4 regions of the Streptomyces sp. NPDC057743 genome follow, and region 1 is predicted to be linked to each of the others. Evidence: riboswitches for the same ligand, from Rfam matches in the RefSeq annotation. Region 1 holds a riboswitch; each other region holds the start of a gene.
What was found. Region 1 has a riboswitch for cobalamin ahead of cobN (cobaltochelatase subunit CobN). Riboswitches for the same ligand answer to the same signal wherever they lie in the genome.
Positions count from the first base shown of each region.

Region 2: linked by a shared signal. The riboswitch ahead of metE (5-methyltetrahydropteroyltriglutamate--homocysteine S-methyltransferase) and the one ahead of cobN (cobaltochelatase subunit CobN) in region 1 are both predicted to bind cobalamin.
Region 3: linked by a shared signal. The riboswitch ahead of ACFVFQ_RS35120 (CbtB-domain containing protein) and the one ahead of cobN (cobaltochelatase subunit CobN) in region 1 are both predicted to bind cobalamin.
Region 4: linked by a shared signal. The riboswitch ahead of ACFVFQ_RS02300 (cobalamin biosynthesis protein) and the one ahead of cobN (cobaltochelatase subunit CobN) in region 1 are both predicted to bind cobalamin.

Region 1 covers NZ_JBHVJX010000004.1:283,582-290,837, reverse strand. Annotated here, with positions in the region: gene ACFVFQ_RS06630 (cobalt-precorrin-5B (C(1))-methyltransferase) at 1-203, opposite strand, end outside; gene ACFVFQ_RS06625 (cobalt-precorrin-6A reductase) at 221-991, shown strand; gene ACFVFQ_RS06620 (precorrin-2 C(20)-methyltransferase) at 1,006-2,574, opposite strand; gene ACFVFQ_RS06615 (precorrin-8X methylmutase) at 2,571-3,203, opposite strand; gene cobG (precorrin-3B synthase) at 3,200-4,756, opposite strand; cobalamin riboswitch at 4,840-4,992, shown strand; gene cobN (cobaltochelatase subunit CobN) at 5,025-7,256, shown strand, end outside.
Region 2 covers NZ_JBHVJX010000018.1:94,466-101,721, reverse strand. Annotated here, with positions in the region: partial or broken gene ACFVFQ_RS21845 (poly-gamma-glutamate synthase PgsB) at 22-834, shown strand; gene ACFVFQ_RS21840 (poly-gamma-glutamate biosynthesis protein PgsC/CapC) at 831-1,313, shown strand; gene ACFVFQ_RS21835 (NlpC/P60 family protein) at 1,336-2,406, shown strand; gene ACFVFQ_RS21830 (metal-dependent hydrolase) at 2,446-3,147, opposite strand; cobalamin riboswitch at 3,362-3,583, shown strand; gene metE (5-methyltetrahydropteroyltriglutamate--homocysteine S-methyltransferase) at 3,794-6,103, shown strand; gene ACFVFQ_RS21820 (DUF4190 domain-containing protein) at 6,243-7,127, opposite strand.
Region 3 covers NZ_JBHVJX010000052.1:21,046-28,301, reverse strand. Annotated here, with positions in the region: gene ACFVFQ_RS35150 (hypothetical protein) at 122-256, shown strand; gene ACFVFQ_RS35145 (heavy metal-binding domain-containing protein) at 1,357-2,262, shown strand; gene ACFVFQ_RS35140 (heavy metal-binding domain-containing protein) at 2,447-3,283, shown strand; gene ACFVFQ_RS35135 (hypothetical protein) at 3,365-3,799, shown strand; gene ACFVFQ_RS35130 (histidine phosphatase family protein) at 3,911-4,492, shown strand; gene ACFVFQ_RS35125 (CbtA family protein) at 4,577-5,329, opposite strand; gene ACFVFQ_RS35120 (CbtB-domain containing protein) at 5,351-5,572, opposite strand; cobalamin riboswitch at 5,609-5,757, opposite strand; gene alaS (alanine--tRNA ligase) at 5,859-7,256, opposite strand, start outside.
Region 4 covers NZ_JBHVJX010000002.1:51,696-58,951, forward strand. Annotated here, with positions in the region: gene ACFVFQ_RS02280 (class II aldolase/adducin family protein) at 1-464, opposite strand, end outside; gene ACFVFQ_RS02285 (GH25 family lysozyme) at 697-1,440, shown strand; gene ACFVFQ_RS02290 (anion permease) at 1,579-2,841, shown strand; gene ACFVFQ_RS02295 (hypothetical protein) at 2,891-3,130, shown strand; cobalamin riboswitch at 3,478-3,613, shown strand; gene ACFVFQ_RS02300 (cobalamin biosynthesis protein) at 3,743-4,714, shown strand; gene ACFVFQ_RS02305 (cobyric acid synthase) at 4,711-6,261, shown strand; gene ACFVFQ_RS02310 (putative cobaltochelatase) at 6,335-7,256, shown strand, end outside.

The sequences.
Region 1 (7,256 bases):
TCGATGGCGAGCGCGAAGGCCGGCGTCTGCCCCTTCGGCAGCGTGATGGTGACCGGGTCCGGGAACTCGCCGCTCAGCAGCGCGGTGTAGGCGGCCGTGCTGGCCGCGGTGGCGCACGACCCGGTGGTCCACCCGTGCCGCAGTCCGGTGCGCGCGAGCTGTGCGCTGCGGCCTCCCGTACCCTTCGGTTGCGTTTCACCCACGGAGGATCCCGCCGCTCATGTCGTCCACACCCGTCCATGACCCCGCCCGCCATGTGTTGGTCCTCGGCGGCACCACGGAGGCCCGTCGGTTGGCCGCGGCGTTGGCGGTGGAGCCGGGGGTGCGGGTGACGAGTTCACTGGCCGGGCGGGTGGCGGCGCCGCGGCTGCCCGTCGGGGAGGTGCGCATCGGCGGGTTCGGCGGCCCCGAGGGCCTGGCCCGCTGGTTGCGGGAGCACGCGGTGGACGCGCTCATCGACGCCACCCATCCTTTCGCCGGCACGATCAGTTTCCATGCGGCCCGGGCCGCCGCCTGTGCCCATGTTCCCCTGCTGGCGCTCCGCCGCCCCGGCTGGGGCGCGCAAGCCGGCGACGTCTGGCACCCGGTCGCCTCCCTCGCCGAGGCCGCCGCCGTTTTGCCCGCGCTCGGCGGCCGGGTCTTCCTGACCACAGGCCGGATGGGCCTGGCGCACTTCGCCCACCTCACGGACCAGTGGTTCCTGGTCAGGTCGGTGGAGGCGCCCGAGCCCCCGCACCCGCCCCGGATGACCACGCTCCTGGACCGCGGCCCGTTCACCCTCGACGGGGAACGGGAGTTGCTGCGCCGCCACCGCATCGACGTCCTGGTGACGAAGGACAGCGGCGCCGCGGCGACCGCACCCAAGCTGGCCGCCGCCCGGGAGGCCGGGGTGCCGGTGGTGGTCGTCCAGCGGCCACCGGTCCCGGAGGGCGTGCCGGTGGCCGCGGAGCCGGACGCGGCGGTGGCGTGGGTGCGGGCGCTGCTCGGCTGACGCCCCGTGAGCGGTCAGCGCTCCGGGTACCGCCGCGGCGTCCAGACCGCCTCCGTACCGTCGTCGCGCCGCACCCGCCGGGTCTGTGACGAGCCGATCAGCAGGATCGTGCGCATGTCGACCTGGGTGGGGTCGAGGTCGGTGAGCGGGACGGTGCGCAGCGACTCCTCGGGGCCGCCGATGTCGCGGGCGAGCATGACCGGGGTGTCCGGCGCGCGGTGCTCCAGCAGGACGTCCCGGGCCTTGGCCACCTGCCAAGTGCGGCTGCGGGAACCGGGGTTGTAGAGGGCCAGCGCCAGGTCGGCGGCGGCTGCCGCGCGCAGCCGTTCGGCGATCACCTCCCAGGGCTTGAGCCGGTCGGAGAGCGAGATCACCGCGTAGTCGTGGCCCAAGGGGGCGCCGGCGCGGGCGGCGGCGGCGTTGGCGGCGGTGACACCGGGCAACACCCGCACCGGGATGGCGCGGTAGGGCTCCTGGGACGCCACTTCGAGGACCGCGGTGGCCATCGCGAAGATGCCCGGGTCGCCGCCGGAGACCACCGCCACCCGGCGGCCCCGGCGGGCCAGGTCCAGGGCGAACTCGGCGCGCTCGGACTCGACCTTGTTGTCGGAGGCGTGCCGGCGCTGGCCCGGGCGCACCGGGACGCGGTCCAGGTAGGTGGCGTAGCCGACGAGGTCGTCGGCGGCGGCCAGGGCGCCGCGGGATTCCGGGGTGAGCCAGCGCGGCCCGGCCGGGCCGGTGCCCACCACGACCACCTCGCCGGCGTCCGTGGCGGCCGGCTCCGGCTCCTCGGTCGCGGTGGCGATGCGGCTGGGGACGACCGCGACGGAGAAGTACGGGACGCTGTCGGCGTCGACGTCGGAGAGCGCGCCGGTGCGCTCCCCGGCCATCGTGGCGCGCTCGACATAGCGGGCCTCCGGCATCCGGCCGGAGCGCTCCAGAGCACGGCGGACGGTGGGGAAGGTGCGGCCCAGCTTCATCACCACCGCGGAGTCGGTGGCGCTCAGACGGGCCGTCAGCTCCTCCTCGGACAGCGTGCCGGGGAGGACGGTCAGCACCTCGTCGGCCTCGGTGAGCGGGGTGCCCAGCCGGGCCGCGGCGGCGTTGATCGAGGTGACGCCGGGCACGACCTCGGTCGGGTAGCGGTGCGCCAGCCGCTTGTGCATGTGCTGGTACGAGCCGTAGAAGAGCGGGTCGCCCTCGGAGAGCACCGCGACCGTGCGGCCGGCGTCGAGGTGGGCCGCGAGCCGCGCCGCCGCCGCCTCGTAGAACTCGTCCAGGGCGCCGCGGTAGCCGCCGGGGTGGTCGGTCGACTCGGTGGTGACCGGGTAGACCAGGGCCTCCTCGATGTGGTCCGGGCGGAGGTGCCGGGCGGCGATGGAGCGCGCGATGGAACGGCCGTGCCGGGCGCTGTGGTACGCCACCACATCGGCCTCGGCGATGACCTCCACCGCCCGCACGGTCATCAGGGACGGGTCGCCGGGGCCGAGGCCGACGCCGTAGAGGCGCCCGGTGTGCCGCGGGGGCTGCGCGGCCGGCTGGTCCGGCGCACCGCTGGGGGACTGCTGCTCGCTCACGCTCACTCTTCCTCGCTCGCCAGGGCGTTGAGCGCCGCCGCGGCCATGGCGCTGCCGCCGCGCCGCCCGCGCACCACGATGTGCTCCAGCTTCGACGGGTGGTCGATCAGCGCGTCCTTGGACTCGGCGGCGCCGATGAAGCCGACCGGTATGCCGAGGACGGCGGCGGGGCGCGGCGCCCCCTCCTCGATCATTTCGAGGAACCGGAAGAGGGCGGTGGGGGCGTTGCCGAAGGCGACCACGGCGCACTCCAGCTTGTCCCGCCACAGTTCGAGCGCGGCGGCGCTGCGCGTGGTGCCCATCCGGGCGGCCAGCTCCACAACGGCCGGATCGCCGAGGGTGCACAACACCTCGTTGTCCGCGGGCAGTCGCTTGCGGGTCACGCCGCTGGCCACCATGGTGGCGTCGCACAGGATCGGCGCACCGGCGCGCAGCGCGGCCCGGGCACTGGCCACGACGCCCGGGGTGAAGGCCAGATCGCGGACGAGATCGACCATGCCGCAGGCGTGGATCATGCGGACCGCGACCCGGCTGACGTCGGCGGGCAGTTCGGACAGGTCCGCCTCGGCGCGGATGGTGGCGAAGGACTGGCGGTAGATGGCCGCCCCGTCCTTTTCGTAGTCGAACGCGGTCACTGGAGCCTCGGGGTCGTGGGTTGTGGGGTGGAAGGGGGGTGTGGGGAGTCGGAGGGGGGTGCCAAGTCCCGTGATTCCGGGGTGGGTTCGGCCCCTTCGTGGGAAGCCGGGCCCGGCGGAGGTGTTTCACGTGAAACGGCGCCCTGCCGGGGCGTTTCACGTGAAACATCCTGTGGGGCAGGGGAGTTGGGGTGCACGGCGGTGGTGCGGTAGCCGTCGGGCGTCGCCAGGACGTCGGTCCAGGCGCCGTGCGGATGGCCGCAGCGCCGTGCGCAGCCCGACCAGTGGACGGGCGGGCCGACGGGCGGGGCGGGGGCGTCCGCCGGGACGGGCCGGCCCTCGGCGAGGGCGGCCGATGCGTCGCTTCGCACGTCCGTCAGGGACTTGGCGCAGCCGGGGAGGCCGGTGCAGGCGGTGACCCCGCGCCACGGGGAGGCCGGGTCGGTGACCAGACCGGCGGCGGCGAGCTCGCCCAGCCGTCCCTCCGCCGCGTCCGCCGGCAGGCCGGGGACGACGATGCCGCGCCAGGGCGTGAGGCGCAGCGCGCCGGAGCCGTCCACCGCGGCGACCTCGGCCAACAGCCGCCACTGGGCCGCGGTCAGCCGGCCGAGCGGCGCCAGGACCACCAGGGCGCGGCGGCCGTCCGGGCCCTCGACCGGGCCGGGGACGGTGGCATCGGCGTACGGCACCGTCGGCCGCGGGCCGGGCGTCTTCGCGTGCGCGACGGGCTCGGCGGGCTCGGCGGGCTCGGCGGGCTCGGCGGTGATGCCCGCGGCACGCAGCGCGCCGCGCACGTCATGGGCGGTGAGCGGTCGCGTGGCGGGGAGTTCGGTGACCCGCCAGGCGCCGCTGCCGCTCTCCGCCGCGACGGCCAGGAAGGTTTCGGCGGCGATCAGCGCCGCCCGCGGGACGTCGTCCGGCGCGATCCGCAGCGCCGCCGGGTCCGCGCCGACGCGGAGCAGCGCCCCGTACCCGGACGCCGCCCCCGGCGCGAACGCGGTGCCCGCCGGGGCCCGTCGGCCGGATTCTGCGAGCAAGGTCACATCGCCGCCGAGCCCCGCCACATCGCCCCGCCCGTCGTCCAGGACGAACAGAAAACGGCCCGAAAGGGCCGTCGCCGGCTCGCTCGCGCACAGCAGCGCATCCAGGCTCCGGGCCCACAACCGCACGTCGGAAGGGGTGTGGTGGTCCAGCCCGGCCAGCGGCGAGGCCAGCACGTTGCGGATCCGCTCATGACGTACCGACGGCAGCAGTCCGGCGTCGGCGAGGAGGGCGGCCAGGCGGCCGCCGCACCCGTCGGGCAGGCCGCGGAGTTCGACGTTGCCGCGGGAGGTGAGCGAGAGGTGCCCGTCGCCGAGGCGCTCTGCGGCGTACGCCAGCGCGCGGGCCTGCGATGCCGTCAAGTCCCCTGCCGGCAACCGGACTCGGGCCAGTTCGCCGTCGGCTGCGGAGTGCAGCCGCAGCGCTCCCGGGCAGGCGTCACCGCGGTCCCGCACGGGCGGTCCGGCCCGGTCGGGGCGTCGAGAGGGGGAGGGCGGCATGGCGGCGAGCATACCTACGCGTCGGATCCCGGAACCGTGGCGAGGGGGGCGCACGGGCGGCCCGTCCAGGCGCGCTCCCGCGGCTCGGCCGCAGCCCTTACTATGCAGGTCGGCGGGTCGGCTGACCCGCCGGACGCCAGCGACGGCGCCAAGGGAGGAAGCCCGGTGAGAATCCGGCGCGGTCCCGCCACTGTGAACCCGGCCACCGCCGGGTGAGCCAGGAACTCCCGCCGTCCATACGACCACCCGGGGCGTGGAATCCCCGAGGAAGGGCTGCGCCGTGATCCTGCTGCTGTCGACCTCCGACACCGATCTGCTCAGTGCCCGCGCGGCCACGGGACCCGTGCCGTACCGGCTCGCCAACCCCGCCCGCCTCGACGTCGCCGACCTCCCGGGACTGTTGGAGGGCGCGGACCTCGTCGTCGTCCGCCTGCTCGGCGGCATCCGCGCCTGGGAGGACGGCCTGGACGTGCTGCTGGCCGCGGACCAGCACCGCCCGGTCGTCGTCCTCACCGGCGAACAGGCCCCCGACGCCCAGCTGATGGAGGCGTCCACGGTCCCGGTCGGCATCGCTGCCGAGGCGCACGCCTACCTCGCGCACGGCGGTCCGGCCAACCTCGACCAACTGGCCCGGTTCCTCAGCGACACCGTGCTGCTCACCGGACACGGCTTCGAGCCGCCCGCGGCCGCGCCGTCCTGGGGCCCGCTGGAGCGCCCCGCCTCGGAGGCGACCGGCCCGACGGTGGCCGTGCTCTACTACCGCGCCCACCACATGAGCGGCAACACCCGCTTCGTCCACGACCTCTGCGACCGGATCGAGGAGGCCGGCGGCCGCCCGATGCCGCTCTTCGTCGCCTCGTTGCGCGCCCCCGAGCCGGAGTTGATCGAGGAGCTGCGCGCGGCCGACGCCCTGGTCACCACCGTCCTGGCGGCCGGCGGCACCAAGCCCGCCGGGGCGTCCGCGGGCGGCGACGACGAGTCCTGGGACGCCGGCGCGCTGGCCGCCCTGGACGTGCCGATCCTCCAGGCGCTCTGCCTGACCGGGTCGCGGGCCGACTGGGAGGCGAACGACGAGGGGCTCTCGCCGCTCGACGCCGCCTCGCAGATCGCGGTGCCCGAGTTCGACGGGCGGCTGATCACCGTGCCGTTCTCGTTCAAGGAGATCGACGAGGACGGCCTCCCGGTCTACGCCGCCGACCCTGAACGGGCCGCCCGGGTCGCCGGGATCGCCGTCCGGCACGCCCGGTTGCGGCACATCCCGGCCGCCGAGAAGCGGCTGGCGCTGGTGCTGTCGGCGTACCCCACCAAGCACTCCCGGATCGGCAACGCGGTCGGCCTGGACACCCCGGCCAGCGCCGTCGAGCTGCTGCGCCGCCTGGGGGCCGAGGGCTACGACTTCGGCACCGAGCCGGTCCCGGGGCTCGCGTCCGGCGACGGCGACGAGCTGATCTACGCCCTCATCGAGGCCGGCGGCCACGACCAGGAGTGGCTGACCGAGGAGCAGTTGGCCCGCAACCCGGTCCGGATACCGGCCGCCGACTACCGCCGCTGGTACGCCACGCTGCCGCAGGAGCTCCGGGACTCCGTGGAGGAGCACTGGGGCCCGCCGCCCGGCGAGATGTTCGTCGACCGCAGCCGGAACCCGGAGGGCGACATCGTGCTGGCCGCCCTGCGCCGCGGCAATCTGCTGATCCTCATCCAGCCGCCGCGCGGCTTCGGCGAGAACCCGATCGCGATCTACCACGACCCCGATCTGCCGCCCTCCCACCACTACTTGGCGGCCTACCGCTGGATCGCCACGCCCGCCGCCGACGGCGGCTTCGGCGCCGACGCCATGGTCCACCTCGGCAAGCACGGCAACCTGGAGTGGCTGCCCGGCAAGAACGCCGGCCTGTCCGCCGCCTGCGGCCCGGACGCGGCCCTCGGCGACCTGCCGCTGATCTACCCGTTCCTGGTCAACGACCCGGGCGAGGGCACCCAGGCCAAGCGCCGGGTGCACGCCACCCTCGTCGACCACCTCGTCCCGCCGATGGCCCGCGCCGACTCCTACGGCGACATCGCGCGCCTGGAGCAACTGCTCGACGAGTACGCCGCGATCTCCTCGATGGACCCGGCCAAGCTGCCCGCCATCCGCGCGCAGATCTGGACGCTGATCCAGGCCGCCAAGTTGGACCACGACCTGGGCCTGGAGGAGCGCCCGGAGGACGACGGGTTCGACGACTTCCTGCTGCACGTCGACGGCTGGCTCTGCGAGGTCAAGGACGCGCAGATCCGCGACGGGCTGCACGTGCTGGGCGCCGCCCCGGCCGGCGAGGCCCGGGTCAACCTCGTCCTGGCGATCCTGCGCGCCCGGCAGATCTGGGGCGGCACCTCCGCGCTGCCCGGGCTCCGCGAGGCGCTCGGGCTGGACGAGTCGGCCGCCACCCGGACCGCGGCCGACGACGCCGAGGCCGTCGCCCGCGGCCTGGTCCAGGCCATGGAGGACGCCGACTGGGAGCCGGCCGCGGCCTCC
Region 2 (7,256 bases), on a different contig from region 1:
GGTCTGCACGGCGGACACCGCAAGGAGAACGTCGCCATCGCGCTCGCCGTCGCCGAACTCCTCGGCTTGGAGCGCCGCACCGCGCTCCAAGGCATGTACGACGCACCGCCGGACCCCGGGGTCCTCTCGGTGGAGCGGTACCGCACCCCCGAGGGCAAGAAGCTCCGCTTCGCCAACGTCTTTGCGGCCAACGACCCCGAGTCGACGCTGATGAACATCAACCAGCTGCTCGACCTCGGCGCCATCCACCGCCCGCTCAACGTGGTCATCAACTGCCGCCCGGACCGGGTCGAACGCAATGGCCAGATGGGCGAGTTGATCCCCGACCTCGACCCGGAGCAGGTCTTCGTCATCGGCCACCCGGCCAAGTCCGCCATCGACGCGATCCCGGCCGCCTTCCGGGACCGGGCGGTGGACCTCGGCGGTGACCGGCGCGATCCGGCGGAGTTCATGGGCCAGTTGCTCGACCGGCTCGGCCCCGACTCCTCGCTCGTCGCCATCGGCAACATCCACGGCCAGGGCGAGGTGCTCCTGGAGCACCTCGCGGAGCTCGCCCCGGACGAGGAGGGCACCGACCGCACCGACGGGGACGCCACCGCGCCCGACCCGACCGAGCCGCGGTACGCCCCGCACCTCGACCCCTACCAGCACTACCCCCAGGCGCACGAGGAGCGGTACGCCGCCGCGCCCCACCGGCCCTCGCCCCCGTCCCCGGGCGGATCCGGAGCGCTCGAACCGGCCCGGGTCCGGGGCCCGTTCGAGCCCCCGGTCCCGCCCGCGCGCCCCACCGACGACGCCCCGCAGTGGCACACCCCAGGAGAGCAGCACCGTTGATCCCCTCCGTCCTCACCCCCGAGATCGCCGCGATCGGCATCGCGATCGGGCTGCTCTTCTCCCTGGTCTGCTACCTGACGACCAACCTCTCCCCCGGCGGCATGATCACCCCGGGCTGGCTGGCCCTCACCCTCGTCGAGGACCTCCAGCGCGCCGCGATGGTGCTCGGCGTCACCGTCCTCACCTACCTCGGCACGCTCCTGATGCAGCGGTACGTGATCCTGTACGGCAAGCGGCTGTTCGCCGCGGTCGTGCTGCTCGGCGTCACCCTCCAGGCGACCGTGATGATCGTGCTGTCCATGGAGTTCCCGCTGATGTACGCGAACCAGACGCTCGGCTTCATCGTGCCGGGCCTGATCGCCTACCAGTTGGTGCGCCAGCCCAAGGGCCCCACCCTCCTGGCCACCGGCTCGGTGACGCTCATGGCCTATGTCGTCCTCACCGCCGGAATCCTCCTCGGCGTCATGCCGTCCGCTTGACCCCTCCCCCGGAGCCCACCGCATGCCCCCCAAGAAGCGCCCCCTGCTGCACACCGCGACCGTCCTGACCCTCCTGGCCGGCAGCGCCTACCTCACCGTGGAGCTGCGCAAGGACGAACAGGACAAGGCGCCCCGGGCCCAGGCCGTCACCGACACCCCGCTCGGCGGCTCCGCCTCCGGCGAGCAGCGCGGGCAGACCTGGGAACGCCTGAAGAACCCGGACCGCACCGTGCTGCGCGGCGCGGGCGGCCAGGTCCTGGCCACCTTCACCGACCGGTCCCGCACCGCCACCCTCAAGGGCCCCTCGCGCACCTTCAGCGAGGCCGAGAACACCGCGACCAAGGTGGTCACCGAGGACTGGGTGCGCCTGATGCCCGAGGCGTGGCGCGCCGGCGCGGAGAAGGAGCGCTGGTTCAAGGAGTGGTTCCGGCGCTACCACGGCAGCCAGGAGGACGACCTCTTCGCCATCGCCTTCCAGTACATCACCGGAGCGCCCGCCAAGAAGGACGAGCGGGGCGTGGTGTACGCCGGCGACGCCAAGTTCGGCCCGGTCAACCCCGACCTGGCCAAGCACCGCGGCACGCCGCTGCTCGAACAGTCCGACTTCTTCGACTACTTGGGCATCCCGTACACCTTCCGCGACGGCACCGCCAAGCGGCCCGAGGCGGCCCGCTACCGCGCCGTCGACTGCTCCGGCTACATGCGGCTGGTCTTCGGCTACCGGGCCCGCTACCCACTGGCCCCCGCCGACGGGAAGGGCGACGGCCTGCCCCGCACCGCCAACGGGATGGGCCGCTCCCAACTGGGCGCCGAGATCATCCCGTTGTCCGGCCCGGCCCCCTGGTACGAGCGCCCGCAGAACATCGACGTGCTCCAGCCGGGAGACCTGGTCTTCTTCAAGATGGACCACCACACCGGCAACCGCCTGGACCACGTCGGCCTGTACCTGGGACCCGACACCGAGGGCCACAAGGTCTTCCTCTCCAGCCGCAAGGAGGTCAACGGCCCGACCATCGGCGACAAGGGCGGCGTGTCCCGGCTCGACGGCAACGGCTTCTACGCCCAGCTCCTGCGCAACGCCAAACGCCTGTGAGGCATGGGGCGTTGGGGCCGGCCCCTACGGGGCAGCGCGCTAGCTGATGGAGTGCGGGGACAGCGCCGTGAACCAGAGCAGGACGACGGTGGCGACGCCCATGATCGGGGTCAGTATCTCCGTCTCCACCTTGTTGCCGCTGTGCTTGATGAGGACGATCTCGTAGCGCGTCTTCAGCGGCCACAGCCACGGCGCGCCCATCTTCGTGATGGAGTCGCCGAGCAGGTGTGCCAGGCAGCCGAGCCCGATGGCGTACGGCAGCCAACCGGGCGCCGACGGGATGAACTTGGCGATGACCCCGGTCCCTATTCCGGCCATGGCGACGATCGTCGCCCAGGCGGAGAAGCCGTGGCCGGGCGGGCAGAGGTTGAGCGCGCGCACGGCGAGGGCCAGCAGGAAGAAGGTCATGCCCAGGGTGAAGGGCCGGCCCAGGTACGTCACGCCGGCCCAGCTGCCGACGGTCATCAGCACCACGAAGAACAGCGAGTGGGTGGCATGGCGGTGCCCGCCGGAGATCCAGGCCACGAACCGGCACAGGATCTTGGACACCGGGCCGAGGAAGTTGGCGATGGTGCCGTCGTGGTGGTCCAGGTCGGGCAGCAGCGCGGCGCCGGCGCACAGCACGGTGCCCATCAGGATCTCCTGGGGCATCAGGTGGGTGTGCATCAGCAGCGGGGGCAGGAACGGCGTGGTGCCCGCGAAGAGCAGCGCGCCGCTCACCGCATGCGAATGACCCATCATGGTGCGTCGTCCTCCCCGTATGTGGCGCGTCGTTGACGCGCCCTCAGCCACGGCGGAGACGGTACCAGCGCGATCACGGCGGTGGCGCCACGGGGCGGCGAGGCGCGACCGCGGGCGTTACCCGGCCCCGCCCCCTTCCAATCCCACCGGGCACTTGTCCCATCTCACCATCCGCATACTGGACGACGTCCGGCGTGCCGCGGCCCCGCCCCGTAGGGTGACCGGTGCAGCTGGTTCGCCCCGTCCGCCAGACGGGAGGCGTCGCAAGAGGGAACCCGGTGGGAATCCGGGACTGCCCCGCAGCGGTGAGCGGGAACGACCGCCGTCATACGCACTGGACCCACCCGGGCCTGGGAAGCGACGGCCACTAGGAGCCTCGGCACGACACGAGGCGCGCCCGCGAGTCCGAAGACCTGCCAACTGCCCGCGTACGGACGACCCGTGCGCGGAGTCCCGGTGACCTTCGAGGGCGGGTCGGGAGCGCTCCGGACACCGTCCGGGGCGCAGGCACCAGCCGGTGCCCGTGTCGCGCGCCATGCCATGCGCCGCGCCATACGGGTCGCCGCATCCGGTGCGTACCGTCACCCTTCGCGCGCTCGTCCCCGTCCCCGGGATCTCAGGGATTCATCTCGCGAAGGAGATCTCCGTGACCACCAAGTCCGCAGCCGCGGCAGCACGGGCCACCGTGTACGGCTACCCGCGCCAGGGCCGGCGCCGGGAGCTGAAGAAGGCCATCGAGGGCTACTGGAAGGGCAAGGTCACCGCGGACGCGCTGCGCGCCACTGCCGCGGAACTGCGCCGCACCACCTGGCAGGAGCTGGCCGACGCCGGCATCGACGAGGTCCCGACCGGCGACTTCTCGTACTACGACCACGTCCTGGACGCCAGCGTCATGGTCGGTGCGATCCCCGAGCGCCACCGCGCGGCCGTCGCCGCCGACCCGCTGGACGGCTACTTCGCCATGGCCCGCGGCGCCCAGGACGCCGCGCCCCTGGAGATGACCAAGTGGTTCGACACCAACTACCACTACCTCGTCCCCGAGTTGGGACCGGACACCGTCTTCTCGGCCGACTCCACCAAGCAGGTCACGGAATTCGGGGAGGCGCTCGCCCTGGGCCTGACCGCCCGGCCGGTCCTGGTCGGCCCGGTCAGCTACCTCCTGCTCGCCAAGCCCGCCCCCGGCGTGGCCGACGGCTTCGACCCGCTCACCCTCCTCGACCGGCTGCTGCCGGTGTACGCCGAGGTCCTCGCGGACCTGCGCGCGGCGGGCGCGCAGTGGGTGCAGCTCGATGAGCCCGCCCTCGTCCAGGACCGCACGCCGGCCCAACTGGACGCCGCGGAGCGCGCGTTCCGCTCCCTGGGTACCCTCGCCGACCGGCCCAAGCTGCTTGTCGCCTCGTACTTCGACCGGCTCGGCGACGCCCTCCCGGTGCTGGCCAAGACCCCCGTCGACGGGCTCGCGCTGGACTTCACGGAGGCGGCCGCCGGCAACCTCGACGCCCTCGCCGCCGTCGGCGGACTGCCCGGCAAGCGCCTGGTCGCCGGCGTCGTCAACGGCCGCAACATCTGGGTCAACGACCTGGAGCGGTCGCTGTCCGTGCTGGGCACGCTGCTGGGGCTGGCCGACCGGGTCGACGTGGCGGCCTCCTGCTCCCTGCTGCACGTCCCGCTCGACGCGTCGCTGGAGCGGGACATCGCGCCACAGATCCGGCGCTGGCTCGCCTTCGCCCGCCAGAAGACCGCCGAGCTGGTCACCCTCACCAGGGGCCTGACCCGCGGCACCGACGCCATCGCCAGCGAACTGGCCGCCAACCGCGCCGACCTGGCGTCCCGGGCCAGCTCCCCGATCACCCACGACCGGGCGGTGCGGGGCCGTACCGCGGCGGTCACCGAGGCCGACGCGCGCCGCTCCCAGCCGTACCCGGAGCGGGCCGCCGCCCAGCGCGCCCACCTCGGCCTGCCGCTGCTGCCGACCACCACCATCGGCTCCTTCCCGCAGACCGGCGAACTGCGGGCCGCCCGCGCCGACCTGCGCGCCGGCCGGATCGACACCGCCGGCTACGAGGAGCGCATCAAGACCGAGATCCACGAGGTCATCTCCTTCCAGGAGAAGACCGGCCTGGACGTCCTGGTGCACGGCGAGCCCGAACGCAACGACATGGTCCAGCACTTCGCCGAGCAGCTCACCGGCTACCTCGCCACCCGGCACGGCTGGGTCCAGTCCTACGGCACCCGCTACGTCCGCCCGCCGATCCTGGCCGGCGACATCTCCCGTCCCGAGCCCATGACGGTCCGTTGGACGACCTTTGCCCAGTCGCTCACCGAGCGCCCGGTCAAGGGCATGCTCACCGGCCCGGTCACCATGCTCGCCTGGTCCTTCGTCCGCGACGACCAGCCGCTCGGCGAGACCGCGCGCCAGGTCGCCCTCGCCCTGCGCGACGAGGTGCGCGATCTGGAGGCGGCCGGCACCTCCGTCATCCAGGTCGACGAGCCCGCGCTGCGCGAGACCCTGCCGCTGCGCACCGCCGACCGCCCCGCGTATCTGGCCTGGGCCACCGAGGCGTTCCGCCTCACCACCGCCGGGGTGCGTCCCGACACCCAGATCCACACCCACATGTGCTACGCCGAGTTCGGCGACATCGTGCAGGCCATCGACGACCTCGACGCCGACGTCATCAGCCTGGAGGCGACCCGCTCCCACATGCAGGTCGCCCGCGAACTCGCCGCCCACGGCTACCCGCGCGAGGCCGGCCCCGGGGTGTACGACATCCACTCGCCCCGGGTGCCGAGCGCGGAAGAGGCGGCGGACCTGCTCCGCATCGGCCTACGGGCCATCCCCGCCGAACGCCTCTGGGTCAACCCCGACTGCGGCCTGAAGACCCGCGACTGGCCGGAGGTCCGCGCCTCCCTCGAACACCTCGTCACCGCGGCCCGGACGGTACGCGCCGAGCTGTAGCCCGCACCCGCCGAAGGACGCGGAACGGCGCGCCCGCCCCGGCACTGGCCGGGGCGGGCGCGCTCCCACCGGACGTCATCTCGCCCCCCTGAGGGGGAAGTTGGTGCCGATCGGGAGTGACCGTGCGTGGGGCGGTCGGTCAGGAAGTGGGGCCGCTCCAGTAGGCGTCGTCCCACTCCATCGCGTCCGGCGTGAACTCGACCTCCATCCGGTCGGCCGCGTCCGCCGGCAGCGAGAAGGCGTACTTGCCCACGACCTCCTTGCCGGGCAGGACGTACCCGGTGATGACCTTCTGCCGCCCGCTCCCGTCGATCACCAGCTCCGCCGACGCACCCTTCGCGTCGTTGACGTCGGGCAGCCCGGTCTCGACGGAGATCCGCTTGCTGCTGGTGTTGACCACGGTGACGGTGACCTGGACGGCCTTGTTCCCCTTGGCGTGCCCGTGGGCGAACGCGTCCGGCTCGAACGGCTCGGGCTTGGCGACCGTGACCTTCAGCCCGTTCTCGAAGGTGTACGACTCGCCGAAGGACAGATGCCGGGCCTTCTCCTCGGCGGCCGCCGACTCCTCGGCCGCCTTCTTCTCGACCCGCTGCTCGGTCTTGACCTCCTTGGTGCGCGTACGGGCGTCATCAACCAGCACGACGGTGAACACCGCGCCCGCCACCGCCGCGAGGACGCCGATGATGCCCAGGACGAGGCCGGCGACCGCCATGCCCTTGTTGGTCGCCCGGCCGGCGCGCGCCTGGCTCAGCCCGACGCCCCCGAAGATCACGGCCAACACCGCCGGCAGCCAGGACAGCCAGAACAGGAAGATCAACACCCCGAGCGCACAACCCACCAGGCCGAGCACCAGGGCCGCGACGCCCATGCCGTTGCTGGGCTGCGCCATCCCGACCGCCGGAACGTAGGGCGCCCGCGGCGGCTCGTGCGCGACACCCTCCGCGCGCGGCGGGGCCCATGGGTCGCGGTCCGGCGGCGACGGTTCCCCGGGCGCGGAACCGCCGGGAGAGACGGGCGTGGTCATGCAGATTCCTTCAGCCAGATCAGGTCGGGGTGGTGCGGAGTGGTGCGGGGTGGATCAGTCAGTTCGGGACGACTCGGGTCGTTCCAGGTCACCTCATTCGGTGAATTTCCGACCCTACCAGGAGTTTTA
Region 3 (7,256 bases), on a different contig from region 1:
GTAGGTAAGAAAGCGCCTTGTATTGGCTTGAGTTGCTATACGCGAGTAGACACCCCGGTGGGAAGCCGCTTACATGAACCGGCGCCACTTCGGATTCCACCGAGATGGATAGGAGAAGGTCATGTCCAAGAAGCAGCTTCCCGAGCGTTACATGCCGCCGGCCGCCGCCAAGGTCGGTCAGTTCAACAAGGACACCGACGGCACCATCCACACCAAGAAGGACGCGACGACCATCGGCTTCAAGAAGGCCAAGTAGTCGCGGTAGTGACCTCTGGCTGATTGCCGGAAAGAGATCGTACCCGGCCCCGCATCGGACCATTCCCTCGCTTTCTTGTGCGAGGGAGCGGGCCGACGGAAGTCCTCGGCGCGGGGCCGGGCATCGCTCGACAACTCTCTTCCCCGCGTTCCCTACGGGGTGGAAGTAAAAGCGGCCTTCAACTCCCGGGCGCGCGCGATGCGGTGACGCACCGCGCCGCGGTCGGGAGCGGGAGGCTGCCCTTCCGTGTGTATGTCGTGAGCTCTGTCCCAGGTCAACGCCCTGCTGGGGCCCGCGGAGTGATGCCGGCCCCCGGCCCGATGTCGCCCCTCTCCGTTTGCCAACTTCCCCGCCCGCGCGCACGTTCCAGCCGCGCTCGGCCGAAAATCCCTATCGCACACCCCTATCGCATCCGACACTTGAACCGACGGGTCGGGTTTCCTTTCGCTCAGCGTCGGGGCCCTCTAGTGCTGGTCGGCGGCCGACATCGCCCCGGCGTCCCGAAAAGGGTTCGGAGAATTCACCGAAGCTTAATGGTCTCGTCGGGTCGAGGCCGCTCGGGTGAACTCGTGAGGTCCCGTTAAAGGAAGCGGTGCCTTCAAGCGCGAGCAAGGTGAAAAGTCCGGATTTCGTTGGGGGTTCATTGAAATCGCGGCTGGCGGGTAGCCCGAAAACGCTCCCGGCGCTCGAACGCCGCCCGCACCCTTTGCGCCACGGGCAGGCGCGAACTCGTTGTTTCGGGGCGGCATTTGACTCGCTCGACTGTTCGCGCAAAGCGCTTCGGTGGCTGCGTTTTGCGGGGGTGGTCACGTGTGCGCTGGGCGCTTATCGGAGGCTACGAGACTTCGAATAACTGGGCGTCGCACAGCTGATTGAGTGCCTGTGTTCGAGGCGAATGCCGTGCCGTAAACGTTCTCGGTGGACGCCAGGCAGCGTCGGGATGTCTGGCAACTGGCGCTCCCCGTCCGCGCGTTCCGCCCTCCCTGCACCCTCCGTTGTCAGACCCTCGCCCTAGACTCGCTTTCCTAGGGCTCGTGCCCGGGGAGTTGGAGGGGGTGTCCATGAGCGGGGAGTGGTCTGCCGGCGGTGGGTTGCCACCGGTGGCTGCGGCGCGTATGGCCGAGGCGCGGCGCAGCGGGACGTGGTCCTCGGCGTTGTCCACGGGGGAGTTCGCCGCGCTCAGATCGGTCGGCTTCGAGCCGGTCGGGCAGGTGCTGGGCTCGGCCGTGTACCGCGTGGCGGGCGGCGGGACCAACTGGCGCTACTACGACTGCGGTTACCGGTCCGCGGGCTGGTCCGGGCGCGGTTCCGGGCCGGCGCCGGTGGCCGTCTCGGGGCAGGGTGCCGCCTCCAAGGCGCTGGTCGATGTGCTGATGGCGGCGCGCCATGCGGCGCTTGCGCGGATGACGGCGGAGTGCACGGCGTTGGGCGGGGACGGGGTGGTGGCCGCGGACCTGACGATGGCACCGTTCCCCTCCGCGCCCCACTGCTTCGAATTCCAGGTGATCGGCACCGCCGTCCGGGCACAAGGGGACGTGCGGCCGAAGCGCCCCTTCACCACGCACCTGGACGGCCAGGGCTTCGCCAAGCTGATCGACGCGGGGTGGGTGCCGGTAGACCTCCTGGTGGGGCTCGCCATCGGCTCGCGGCACGACGACTGGACCACCCGGCGGCAGAACTGGTTCGCGGCCGGCAACCAAGAGGTCATCGGCTGGAGCGAGTTGGTCGCGCTGACCCGTCATGACGCCCGCCAACGGATCGGTGAGCAGGCATGGCATGCGGGAGCGGACGGCGTGGTGCTGGGCGACAACCGCATGCGGGTCTGGCGCGAGGACTGCGTCCGGGCGCGCCGGCGCAACAACGACTCCGACCAGAAGGACCACGTCGCCGAGGTCACCCTCGTAGGCACCTCGATAGCCGCCTTCACCGTTCGCCGGGAGGTGCAGCCGCGCACCCTGACCGTGATGCCGCTGGACCCCAACCGGCGCCGTGCGCGCTCCACATGACGGCGACGCCACGCGACGATGTGCTCCTCAACGCGGACGACGTGCCCGCCAGCGCGGACGACGTGCCCGCCAACGCAACGGCCACGCCCGTCCGCCGCCCTCACCACGCACCCGTCACCGTGCGCTCGGCGCCAACCGCCCATCATCACCTCACCACCAGACACTTTCCCGAGGGGGACCGCTGATGACCGCCACCGACCCGACAGCCCAGGGCGTACCGGCCGATGCGATGCGGCGGCTGGCCGAACTCCAGCCCGGCCGGCCGGGGGGCTCGCTCTTCACCAGTGACCTGTCGGTCAACGAGTTCCTGCTCGTGCGCGAGGCGGGGTTCCGACCGCTCGGCCTGGTACTGGGCAGTTCGATCTACCACGTGGGCATCCAGCTCGGCCGCTGGGGAAAGAACCAGGAGCTCACGACGTTGAGCCAGGCCATGTACCACGCCCGGGAGTTGGCCATGACCCGGATGGAGGCCGAGGCGGCACAGCTCGGCGCCGATGGCATCGTGGGCGTGCGACTCTCCGTCGAGGCGCGGGAGTTCGGCAACGACATCGCCGAGTTCATCGCGATCGGCACCGCGGTCAAGGCGGACGCGCCCGCGCCCGGCGGCAACGGTAGCTGGCGCAACGCCAAGGGACAGCCGTTCACCTCGGACCTGAGCGGACAGGACTTCTGGACCCTGGTCCGCGCCGGGTACGCCCCGCTGGGCATGGTGATGGGCACCTGCGTGTACCACATCGCCCACCAGAAGCTCGGTTCGATGTTCTCCAACATCGGCAAGAACGTGGAGATCGAGCCGTTCACCCAGGCGCTCTACGACGCCCGGGAGTTGGCGATGGAGCGGATGCAGCGGGAGGCGGAGGAGCTGCATGCCGAGGGCATCGTCGGGGTGCAGCTCAACTCCCACAACCACCGCTGGGGCGGGCACACCACCGAGTTCTTCGCCATCGGCACGGCCGTGCGACCGCTGCGCGAAGACCACGTCATCGAACGTCCGACGATGGTGCTGAGCCTGGACGGGTAGGGCCCGTCCGATGGGCCGGGGTCGCAAGACCCGGGCGCACGCGATCCGTTGGACCCAGACCGAAACGAAAGGCCGCTGTCGATGTCCTCCCACCTCCCCGTGCCGCCCGAGCCCGGCGGCGATCCCGCCTCCGTCGAGCTGCTCGCCGCCGCACTGCGCCGGGACGCCGCCGATCTGGAGGTGTACGCCCAGGTGCTCACCGGGACGCTGGCGGACGCGCTGCCGCCGGGGTCGGTGGCGATCGAGCGCAAGCGCGGCATGGCCGATCGACTGGCCGGCCGGGAAGGCAAGGTGGTGTGCCTGGACGTCGCGCTGGGCGAGCAGCGCCTGGTGCTGAACCTCTCCGGCGGCCGCCCGAGCGGCGAGGTGTGCCGGGAGGTGCGGGGAGTGATCCTCTCCCGGCGCCCGGTGGCCCTGGACGAGTGGGTGCGGGAGCTGGCCGCGGCCCTCGCCAGCCGTGCCGAGTCCGACGCCCGGGCCCGGGCGGCGCTGGAGCGGCTGCTGTTGGGCGGGTGACCCCAGCGTGTCGGCGCGTGTCGACGGGTCTCCGCCGAGCGGCTTCGCGGCACCCGCGATCCCCGCACCGCACCCCGCACCGCACCCCGCACCCCACCAGGAGGCAGCCCCGTGACCCGTCGTGTCACCCTCGTCTCGCCCGCGATGAGCCGGTCACTGCGGCAGGCCCGTTTTGTTGCCGGTGACGAGGGTGACGCTCTCGACGACAGCGGGGCCGCCAGGGCCCGTTCAGCCGCCGGATCGCTGCCCCGGGCCGCCCGGGTGCTCACCTCCCCGAGCGCGCGCTGCCGTCAGACGGCCGCCGCGCTCGGCCTCGAAGGCGCGGACGCGGCCGAGTTGCACGGTCTCGACGTGGGTCGCTGGACGGGCCGAACCCTTGACGAGGTGGGGGCCGCCGAACCGGAGGCCGTGGGCCGTTGGCTCGCCGACCCGACCTGCGCGCCCCATGGCGGCGAGTCGGTACAGGACCTGTGCGGACGCGTGGCGCGCTGGCTGGACGCGCTGCCCGCGGACGGCCGCACGCTCGCCGTCGTCGAGCCCGAGGTGGTGCGGGCGGCGGTCGTACGCGTCCTCGGCCTGCCCGCGCCGGCCTTCTGGCGGCTGGACGTACCCCCGTTGACGGCCACCGAACTCAGCGGCCGGGCCGGCCGCTGGAACCTGCGGCTCGGCCAGTCGTTGCCCCTGCCCTCGTAACGCAGACGCGTGGAAGGGCCTCGGAGGTTCCGTGGGCCCTCCCACGCGTGTGCGTCACGGGCGGCAATTCTCCTGGCGCGGGCGTCAGTTCTCGACGGGGACCGCTCGGCCGGCGGTAGCGGCCTCGGCCCGCGGGCGCAGCAGCCGCTCCGCCAACCCCCCGAAGAGCAGGCCGAATCCACCCCACAACACGGTCTGGATGGCCAGGGCGGAGAGACGGAACCGCCACAGCAGGGTGGCCGGGAAGCCCGTCGGCACCTCGTTGACGGCCGGCAGGACGGCATAGGCCACACCGATCACGACGGCGAAGGCCACCACCGCGACGACGGTCGCGTTCCAGGCGCCCCACCTCGGTGCCAGGCGCTTGCCCAGGATGGTGGCCGCCAGCGCCAGCAACACGCTGAGCAGCATCATCAGGAAGTACAGGGCGGTGCGTTTGCCGATGGTGTCGGGTTCGCCGACGGACGGCGGATTGGCCGGGTACTTCAGGAACGGCACCACGTACACGGCGAGCAGCGCGCAGCCGGACAGCAGCAGCGCGGTCGCCCGGGGGCCGAAGCGGCCGACGCGGCCGAGCGCGAAGGAGAAGGCGAGGCTGGCGATGCCGCCGAAGGCGACCCCGTAGACCAGTACGCCCGTGGCGAGGCCGGCGGTGGATTGGAGGGAGCGGGAGATGACTTCCGGCTCGTGTTCGTGGGAGTGGGCGGCCTCGAACCGGATCGCGCTGTCGACGTTCGGCTCACCGAGGAGAGAGGCGACGACCAGCGCGAGCACGCCGGCTGCGAGGCCGGCGAGCATGCCACGGACGAGGAGGTTTCGGACCGTTGTGGAGTTCATGGGCGTGCGGCGTCCCTCGCGTCAGTGGCAGGGGAAGCCGAGCAGGTGGCGGCCGTCGTGCACCCACTCGTGGATGTCCGTGCCGTTGAAGACGGAGGTGGCGCCCTGCTCGGCGCCGACGAAGTAGAGCAGGACCAGCATCAGGATGCCGAAGAAGAGCGCCCAGGGGGCAATCGCCTTGAGCGGGAGTGTGGTGGGTACCGCGGGGGAGTCGACGGTCGGCTGGGCGACGGACTGCGCCATGGCGGGGCCTCCTTCTGGGAGTTCGCGTCCCATCTCGGTGGTGCACAGGGCGACGGCTGCGGGTCTGACTCACGGGACGCCCAACGCGCTGGACCGTCCCGCTCACAGTGGCGCGACCGTGCCGGATTCCCACCGGCTTCCGTCATGCCGTCGTCAATAATCGCGCCGACGATACCGCGTGGCAGGTGCATGGCCAAGATGCGGATCGCTGGGCGTGATCTTCCTCTCGCGCCGGGCGGTGGGCCGGCCGGCGACCCGAGTAACCGCCGGCCGGCCCCGCCGCCGCTCACCCCCGCCCGACGAGATGCGGCAGTTCTGCCAGGAGGTGGCGCAGTCGCTCGGCGGGCACCCCGCCGCCCTGCGCGACCTCCTTGGAGCCGCCGCCGCGGCCGTCCAACAACTGCTTGACCACGGCGGAGGCGTTCAACCCGGCGGCCGTGGCGGCACCGTTGAGGGCGAGTACGAGGGCGCCGTCGTCGCCGGCGACCGCCGCCAGGCCGGGGCGGTCCGCCGGGAGCCGGTCGCGGACGGCCAGGGCCAGGGCGCGCGCATCGGCGGCCGGGCCCTGCGCGCTGGCGGTGACGACCAGGGTGCCGCCCGCGTCCACGCCGGTGGCGGCCAGCTCCGCGGCCCGCGCCGCGGTGGCCTGGGCCTTCAGCCGGGCGTTCTCGCGGTCTGCGGCCTTCAACCGGTCCAGCAGGCCACCGATCTTCTCGGGCAACTCCGCGCGCGGCGCCCCCAGTTGCTCGGCGATCCGCGAGACCAGATCGCGTTCGCGGGCCAGATAGGCGAAGCCCTCGATGCCCACCGCCGCCTCCAGCCGTCGCATCCCGGCGCCGACCGAGGACTCGCCGGTCAGCGCGACCGTGCCGATCTGCGCGGCGTGCTCGACATGGGTGCCGCCGCACAGCTCGCGCGACCAGGCGCCGCCGATCTCGACCACCCGCACCTGCTCCCCGTACGTCTCGTCGAACAGGGCGAGCGCGCCGATCTCCTTGGCCTCGGGCAGCGTCATCCACCGCACGCCCACCGGCAGATCCCTGCGCAGCGCCCGGTTGGCGGCCTCCTCGATCTCGCTGCGGACGGTGGGGGAGAGGGCGCCGCGCCAGGGGAAGTCCAGGCGCAGATAGCCGGGCCGGTTGTAGGAGCCGGCCTGGAGGGCCGTCGGGCCGAGGATCTCGCGCAGCGCCGCGTGCAGGACATGGGTGCCGGAGTGGGCCTGCCGGGCGCCCAGCCGCCACTCGGGATCGACCGCGGCGACCACCTCGTCGCCGACGGACAACTCGCCCGTAGCGATCCGAATGTGATGCGCAATCAGCCCCGGCAGCGGCCGCTGCACGTCGAGGACCTCGGCCTCGGCGAAGGCGCCGGAGAGGCGGCCGGCGTCGCTGTCCTGGCCGCCGGACTCGGCGTAGAAGGGGGAGCGGTCCAGGACGACGGTGACGATCTCGCCCTCGCGGGCGACCGGGACCGGGCCGGCCGCACCGAGCACCCCCAGGACCCGGGCCTCGGCGGTCAGCGACTCCCACGCCTGCCAGTCGGTGGGACCGTGCGCGTCCAGCAACGAGCGAAGCGCCGAAGTGTCAGCCGTGCCACCGGACTTACGGGCCCGGGCATCGGCGCGGGCCCGCTCGCGCTGCTCGTTCATCAGGGCGGTGAAGCCCTCGCGGTCGACCTCGACGCC
Region 4 (7,256 bases), on a different contig from region 1:
AGGGCGGCGCTGCGGTCGGTGAGCGCGGCGGCCATGTGGGCGGCGAGTTCATCGCTGCCGTAGAGGGCGTAGGGGGCGACCCGGACGGGTCCGCCGAGGGCGGCCGTCATGTAGTGGATGGGCGGGAGTTCGGTGACGAGGGTGGAGACGGCGGTGGCGTGCGGGGCGTGGGTGTGCACGACGGCGGTGGCGGTGGTGTCGCGGTAGACGGCCAGGTGGAGCGGGAGTTCGCTGGTCGGGCGGAGCCTGCCGACGATCTGGCGGCCTTCGAGGTCGACCCCGGTGACGTCGCTGGGCCCGAGCCGGTCGTAGGGGACGCCGCTGGGCGTGACGAGGATCAGGTCCTTGACGCGGACCGAGACGTTGCCGGAGGTGCCGACGACGAGGCCGTCGGCGGCGGTCCGGCGGGCGGTGGCGACGAGCTCGCTCCAGGCGGTGGCGAGGTGGTCCGGGCGGTCCTTCATGGTGTCCTCCGGGGCGGCACTGCGGGACGTGCGAAAACGCGCGGGGGCAGTGCATCACACCGTACGAGCAGGACGGGGCACGGTAGGCCACCGCGCCAGGCACCTGGTATCCCCCATATGGGGATACCCGCTCTCCTGAGGGGAATTGGCCGGGGATCGACCATGTTGCGGTGATCATCCTCTAGCGTCGAGCGAACTGCAGCCCTCACATGTCCTCACCCAGGGGGGACACATGACGTGTGACCGCTCCACTTCTCGGACCACGGTGGCAACCGCGATAGCCGTGGCGGTGGCGTCACTGGCCGGCACCGCACTCGCCGCACACCCCGCGCGGGCCGCCGCGGACGGCCGGCCGCTGGGGCACGACGTCTCCTCGTACCAGAAGCACATCGACTGGCGGGCGGTCCGCGCGAAGGGCGCGCGGTTCGTCTACGTCAAGGCCACCGAGTCGGACGGCTACCGCAACCCCCGGTTCGCGGCGCAGTACAACGGCTCCCGGGCGGCCGGACTCCTGCACGGCGCCTACCACTTCGCGGTGCCCAGCGCCTCGTCGGGCACCCGGCAGGCCCACTCCTTCCTGCGCCACGGCGGCCGCGGGAAACGGGACGGCTGGACGCTGCCGCCGGCCCTCGACATCGAGCACAACCCCTACGACGGCAAGCAGCCGTGCTTCGGGCTGAGCAGTGCGGCGTTGGTGCGCTGGATACGGGCGTTCAGCGACGAGGTGCGGCGCGACGCCGGGCGACGGCCGGTGATCTACACCACCGCCCGCTGGTGGAACCGCTGCACGGGCGGCAGCCGGGCCTTCGGCGGTGACCATCCGCTGTGGCTGGCGGACTATTCGGGCGGGGCGCGGACGCCCGCCGGCTGGTCGTTCTCGAGCATCGTGCAGTACGCCTCGCACGGGCGGCTGCCGGGCGATCAGGACCGCTGGAACGGGACCGTGGCCCAGCTCAAGAGGTTTGCGAACAGATGAGACGGAAGTGGCGGCAGGGGCGCCTCCGCGTGAACACTGCGGGGGTGTCACCGCGGCGCCCGGCCGAGTTCACTTTCCGTTCACTCACCGTCCGTACGTTCTCGAAGACACTGACCATCGAACGGATTGCCTGGGTGAATGGAACACATCACGCTTCTCATCGGGATCGTGATCGTCACGGCCTTGGTGTTCGACTTTACGAACGGCTTCCACGACACGGCCAACGCAATGGCCACCACCATCTCCACCGGGGCCCTGCGACCCAAGACCGCGGTGGCGATGTCAGCGGTACTCAACCTCGGCGGCGCGTTCCTGTCGGTTGAGGTCGCCAAGACCATCTCCGGCGGCATCATCGACGAGAGCGCCGGCATCAGACCGGAAGTGATCTTCGCCGGCCTGGTCGGCGCCATCATCTGGAACCTCGTCACCTGGCTCGCCGGCCTCCCCTCCAGCTCCTCGCACGCCCTCTTCGGTGGTCTGATCGGCGCGACCCTGGTGTCCGTCGGCACCGGCGGGGTGCACGGCGAGGCCGTCGTGATGAAGGTCCTGATCCCGGCGGTGGCCGCGCCGTTCGTCGCGGGGCTCGCCTCGATGGCGGCGACCCGGCTCACCTACCGGCTGGCCCGCGGCCGCGACGAGGCCGACACCGCCAAGGGCTACCGCGCCGGGCAGATCGCCTCGGCGGCGCTGGTCTCGCTGGCCCACGGCACCAACGACGCGCAGAAGACGATGGGCGTGATCACCCTCGCGCTGATCACCGGCGGAGCCATCGCCCCGCACTCCGACCCGCCGATGTGGGTGATCGCCTCCGCCGGCATGGCCATCGCGCTCGGCACCTACCTGGGCGGCTGGCGGATCATCCGCACCATGGGCAAGGGCATCACCGACATCCAGCCGCCGCAGGGCTTCGCCGCCCAGACCGGCGCCGCGGCCACCATCCTGGCCTCCTCCCACCTCGGCTTCGCGCTCTCCACCACCCAGGTCTGCTCCGGCTCCGTGATGGGCTCCGGGCTCGGCCGCAAGGGCGGCGTGGTGCGCTGGTCCACGGCCGGCCGGATGGTCGTGGCCTGGGGGCTGACCCTGCCGGCCGCCGGCCTGGTCTCCGCCGGCGCCGCGTTCCTCGCCGACCAGGGCACCTGGGGCATCACGACGGTGACCGTCCTGGCGCTGGCGATCTGCGGCGGCATCTGGGCCGCCTCCCGGCGCAAGCCGATCGACCACACCAACGTCAACGAGGGTCCGGCGGTGGAGCCGGCGGGCGTCGTCACCACCGCGCTCCAGACCGTCTCGCCGCCCCCGGCGGGCACCCTCGCCCCGGCGGCCTCCGAGGCGGACGCGCTCGCCGTGCCCTCGCAGCGGGACGCCGCCGCCCCCGCCCAGCCCGCGACGGCCTCCTCCTGACCGCCCGGCCGCAGCAACCGAACTGACCCAAGGACCAAAGGACTACGCAATGCACATCGACTGGGCGGCTCTCGGCCAGGTCTTCGGCGTCACGCTCGCGGTGACGGTGGGAATCGTGGGCCTGTTCACCGTCGGCATCGTGGGCACCTCCCGTAAGCCGGCCGCGGACGGCGACGCGGCGGCGGCCTCCACGGCACCGGGCGCGGGGGCACGCGCCGGGGCGCTGGCGGCGTTCGCACTCTGCGCGGTGGCGGTGGCGTACGGGATCTATCTGATCGTCGCCGCCTGACAGTTGGCCGGCCGCGGGCCGGTAGCAGTGGACGGGGCGTCCGGAGGGCGCGGCACCAGCCGCGGCCGCCGGGCGCCCCGTTGGCGTGGGGTGCGGTAGACCGGTAGACCGGCCAAGCCGGCGGGCTGCCGGGCCGTCGGCCGTCGCGAAGGCCCGTTCCGCCGGGCGGCGTTCGGGGCGGGCGGCGCGCGGGTTTGCAGGAGGGGCGCGGTGGGGTGGCGGGTGGGCGCCGGCGGCTGCCCTGTGGTCTTGGACACAGGACAGCCGGTGGGGCTGCGTCGCAGGTCAAGGGCGAGTTGACGGGCGTCGCGGGGCGTGGTGGACTGCCGGGGCCAATCGGCGACAGCAGAGGAAGTCCGGTGCGAATCCGGCGCGGTCCCGCCACTGTCACCGGGGAGCGCTCCTCCGACGAGGGCCACGGCCCGTACGCCACGTACGGGCGGGAAGGCCGGGGGTCGCGCCGATCCGGGAGCCAGGAGACTCTGGTCGCCGTCGCGTCGAGCCAGGGCGAGGACCCTGAGTGAGGACATACCACCATGCCTGGCTGCCCATCGAGAGCCTCATCGCCCGCTGCCGCAGGGCCCGTTCGGTGTCTGACGGCGGCCTGATCCGGTGCGCGGCGAACACGCGACATACGCGTGCGGCGCGGCCCTCGGCTTCCTCGGTGACCTGATCGCGGCGGATCCGCGGCGCGGCCATCCGGTGGCCGCGTTCGGCCGGGCCGCGGGCGCCCTCGAACGTCGACTGTGGCGCGACCACCGTGGTTACGGGGCGGCGCACGCGGTGGTGTGCGCGGGTGGCGCGGCCGCCGGCGCCGCGCTGTTGGCGCGCGCCGTGCGCCACCGTCCGGGCGCCCGGGCCGCGTTGACCGCGGCCGCGGTGTGGGCGGTGCTGGGCGGCACCTCGTTGGGCCGGGAGGCGCGCGCCGTGGGCGGTGCGCTGGACGTCGGTGATCTGGACGTGGCGCGGGAGCGGTTGCCGCATCTGTGTGGGCGCGACCCGCAGGCGTTGGACGGGCCGCAGATGGCCCGTGCGGTGGTGGAGTCGGTCGCCGAGAACACCTCGGACGCGGTGGTGGGCGCCCTGGTGTGGGGCGCGCTGGGCGGGGTGCCCGGACTGGTGGCGTTCCGTGCGGTGAACACCCTGGACGCGATGGTGGGTCACAAGTCGCCGCGCTACCGGCGGTTCGGCTGGGCCGCGGCCCGGCTCGACGACCTCGCCGGCTGGCCCGGCTCCCGGCTGACCGCGGCGCTGACGGTCCTCGCCGGACCGGATCGGCGCGGTGCGCTGCGGGCCTGGCGGGCGGACGGCGGGGCCCATCCGAGCCCCAACGCGGGCCCGGTGGAAGCCTCGTTCGCCGGTGCGCTGGGCGTCCGGCTGGGCGGCACGCTGGCGTACGGCGGACGGGTGGAGCACCGGCCGGTGCTCAACGGCGGGGCGCGGCCCCCGAAGGTCTCCGACGTGGAGCGGGCGGTGCGGCTCTCCCGGCGGGTGAGCGCGTTGGCGCTGGGTGTGACGGTGGCGGGACGGCTGGCGGCGGATGCCGTGCGGCGCCGCCGGGTGAACGGGAGGGTGCCCCGGTGAACGGGCGCGGGAAGACGGCCGGTGGGCTGCTGGTGGCCGGGACGACGTCCGACGCCGGCAAGAGCGTGGTGACGGCCGGCATCTGCCGCTGGTTGGTGCGGCAGGGCGTCAAGGTGGCGCCGTTCAAGGCGCAGAACATGTCGCTGAATTCGTTCGTGACCCGACAGGGCGCGGAGATCGGCCGGGCGCAGGCGATGCAGGCGGCCGCGGCCCGGGTGGAGCCGACCGCGCTGATGAACCCGGTGCTGCTCAAGCCGGGCAGCGACCGCAGCAGCCAGGTGGTGCTGTTGGGCAAGCCGGTGGGCGAGTTGAGCGCGCGTGGCTACCACGCGGGCCGGCAGGAGCAGTTGCTCGGCACCGTGACCGACTGTCTGGCGGAGCTGCGGCGCACCCATGACGCGGTGATCTGCGAGGGCGCGGGCAGCCCCGCCGAGATCAATCTGCGCCGCACCGACCTGGTCAACATGGGCCTGGCCCGGGCGGCGCGGATCCCGGTCGTGGTGGTCGGCGACATCGACCGCGGCGGGGTCTTCGCGTCGTTCTTCGGGACCATCGCGCTGCTGTCCAAGGAGGACCAGGCGCTGGTCGCCGGCTATCTCGTCAACAAGTTCCGGGGCGATGTGACGCTGCTGGAGCCGGGGTTGGAGATGCTGCGCGGGCTGACCGGGCGGGCGACCTACGGCGTGCTGCCGTTCGCGCACGGGCTGGGCATCGACGAGGAGGACGGCCTGCGCGTCTCGCTGCGCGGGGCCGTGCGGGAGTCGGTGGTGGCGCCGCCGGCGGGCGAGGACGTCCTGCGGGTCGCGGTCCCCGCGGTGCCGCTGATGTCCAACTTCACGGACGTGGACGCGCTGGCCGCCGAACCGGGCGTGGTGGTGCGGTTCGTGGACCGGCCCGAGGAACTGGTCGACGCGGACCTGGTGGTGCTGCCGGGAACCCGCGGGACGGTCCGGGCGCTGGCGTGGCTGCGCGAGCGCGGGCTGGCCGACGCGGTGGCCCGGCGGGCCGCCGAGGGCCGTCCGGTGCTGGGCATCTGCGGCGGCTACCAGATGCTCGGCGAGCGCATCGAGGACGACGTCGAGTCGCGGGCCGGGGCGGTCGACGGGCTGGGGCTGCTGCCGGTCCGGGTCCGTTTCGCGGTGGAGAAGACCCTCGCACGGCCGTCCGGCGTGGCGCTCAGCGAGCCGGTGGAGGGCTACGAGATCCACCACGGGGTGGCCCAAGTCCTGGGCGGGGACGCGGCGTTCATGTCCGACGGTCAGGGGAGGGACCTGGACGGCTGCCGGGTGGGCGCCGTGTGGGGCACGCACTGGCACGGCTCCCTGGAGAGCGACGGTTTCCGGCGGGCGTTCCTGCGGGAGGTGGCGCGGGCGGCCGGTCGGCGCTTCGTGCCGGCGCCGGACACCCGCTTCGGCGCGCTGCGCGAGGAGCAGTTGGACCGGCTGGGCGACCTGATCGAGGAGCACGCGGACACCGGGGCGCTGCTGCGGCTGATCGAGGAAGGGGTGCCGGAGGGGCTGCCGTTCGTGCCTCCGGGGGCGCCATGAGCTGGGGGCACACGGGGCGGGAACGGCGGGGAACACTTCAGGAGCGCAGCCGGCGAGGCGGAGGACTTAAGGCATGACAACGACGCAGAACCCGACCCGGCAGTACCCGTTCACCGCGGTCGTCGGCATGGACGACATGCGGCTGGGGCTCCTGCTGAACGCCATCTCGCCGGCCATCGGCGGGGTGTTGGTGCGGGGCGAGAAGGGCACCGCGAAGTCGACGATGGTGCGCGGGCTGGCGGAGCTGATGCCGGCGGTGGACGTGGTCGCCGGCTGCCGGTTCTCCTGTGCGCCGGCCGCACCGGACCCGGGCTGCCCCGACGGGCCGCACGGCGCGGCCGACGCCGCCGAGCGGCCGACGCGGATGGTCGAGCTGCCGGTCGGCGCCTCCGAGGACCGCCTGGTCGGCGCGCTGGACATCGAGCGGGCGCTGTCGGAGGGCGTGAAGGCGTTCGAGCCGGGCCTGTTGGCGGACGCCCACCGCGGCGTGCTCTACGTCGACGAGGTCAACCTCCTCCATGACCACCTGGTGGACCTCTTGTTGGACGCCGCCGCCATGGGCGCCTCCTACGTGGAGCGCGAGGGCGTCTCCGTGCGGCACGCCGCCCGCTTCCTGCTCGTCGGGACGATGAACCCCGAAGAGGGCGAGCTGCGGCCGCAGTTGCTGGACCGGTTCGGGCTGACCGTGGAGGTCGCCGCGTCCCGGGACCCGGAGCAGCGGGTCGAGGTGGTCCGCCGCCGGCTGGCGTACGACGACGACCCGGCGGGCTTCGCTGCGCGCTGGGCGGCCGAGGAGCTGCGCTTGCGCGAACGGATTGCACACGCGCGGGAGTTGCTGCCGTCGGTGACGCTCGGCGACAAGGCGCTGCGGCAGATCGCGGCGGCCTGCGCGGCGTTCGAGGTGGACGGGATGCGGGCGGACATCGTGATGGCCCGCACCGCGAGCGCGCTGGCGGCCTGGGCGGGGCGGACCGAGGTGCTGCCGGAGGACGTCC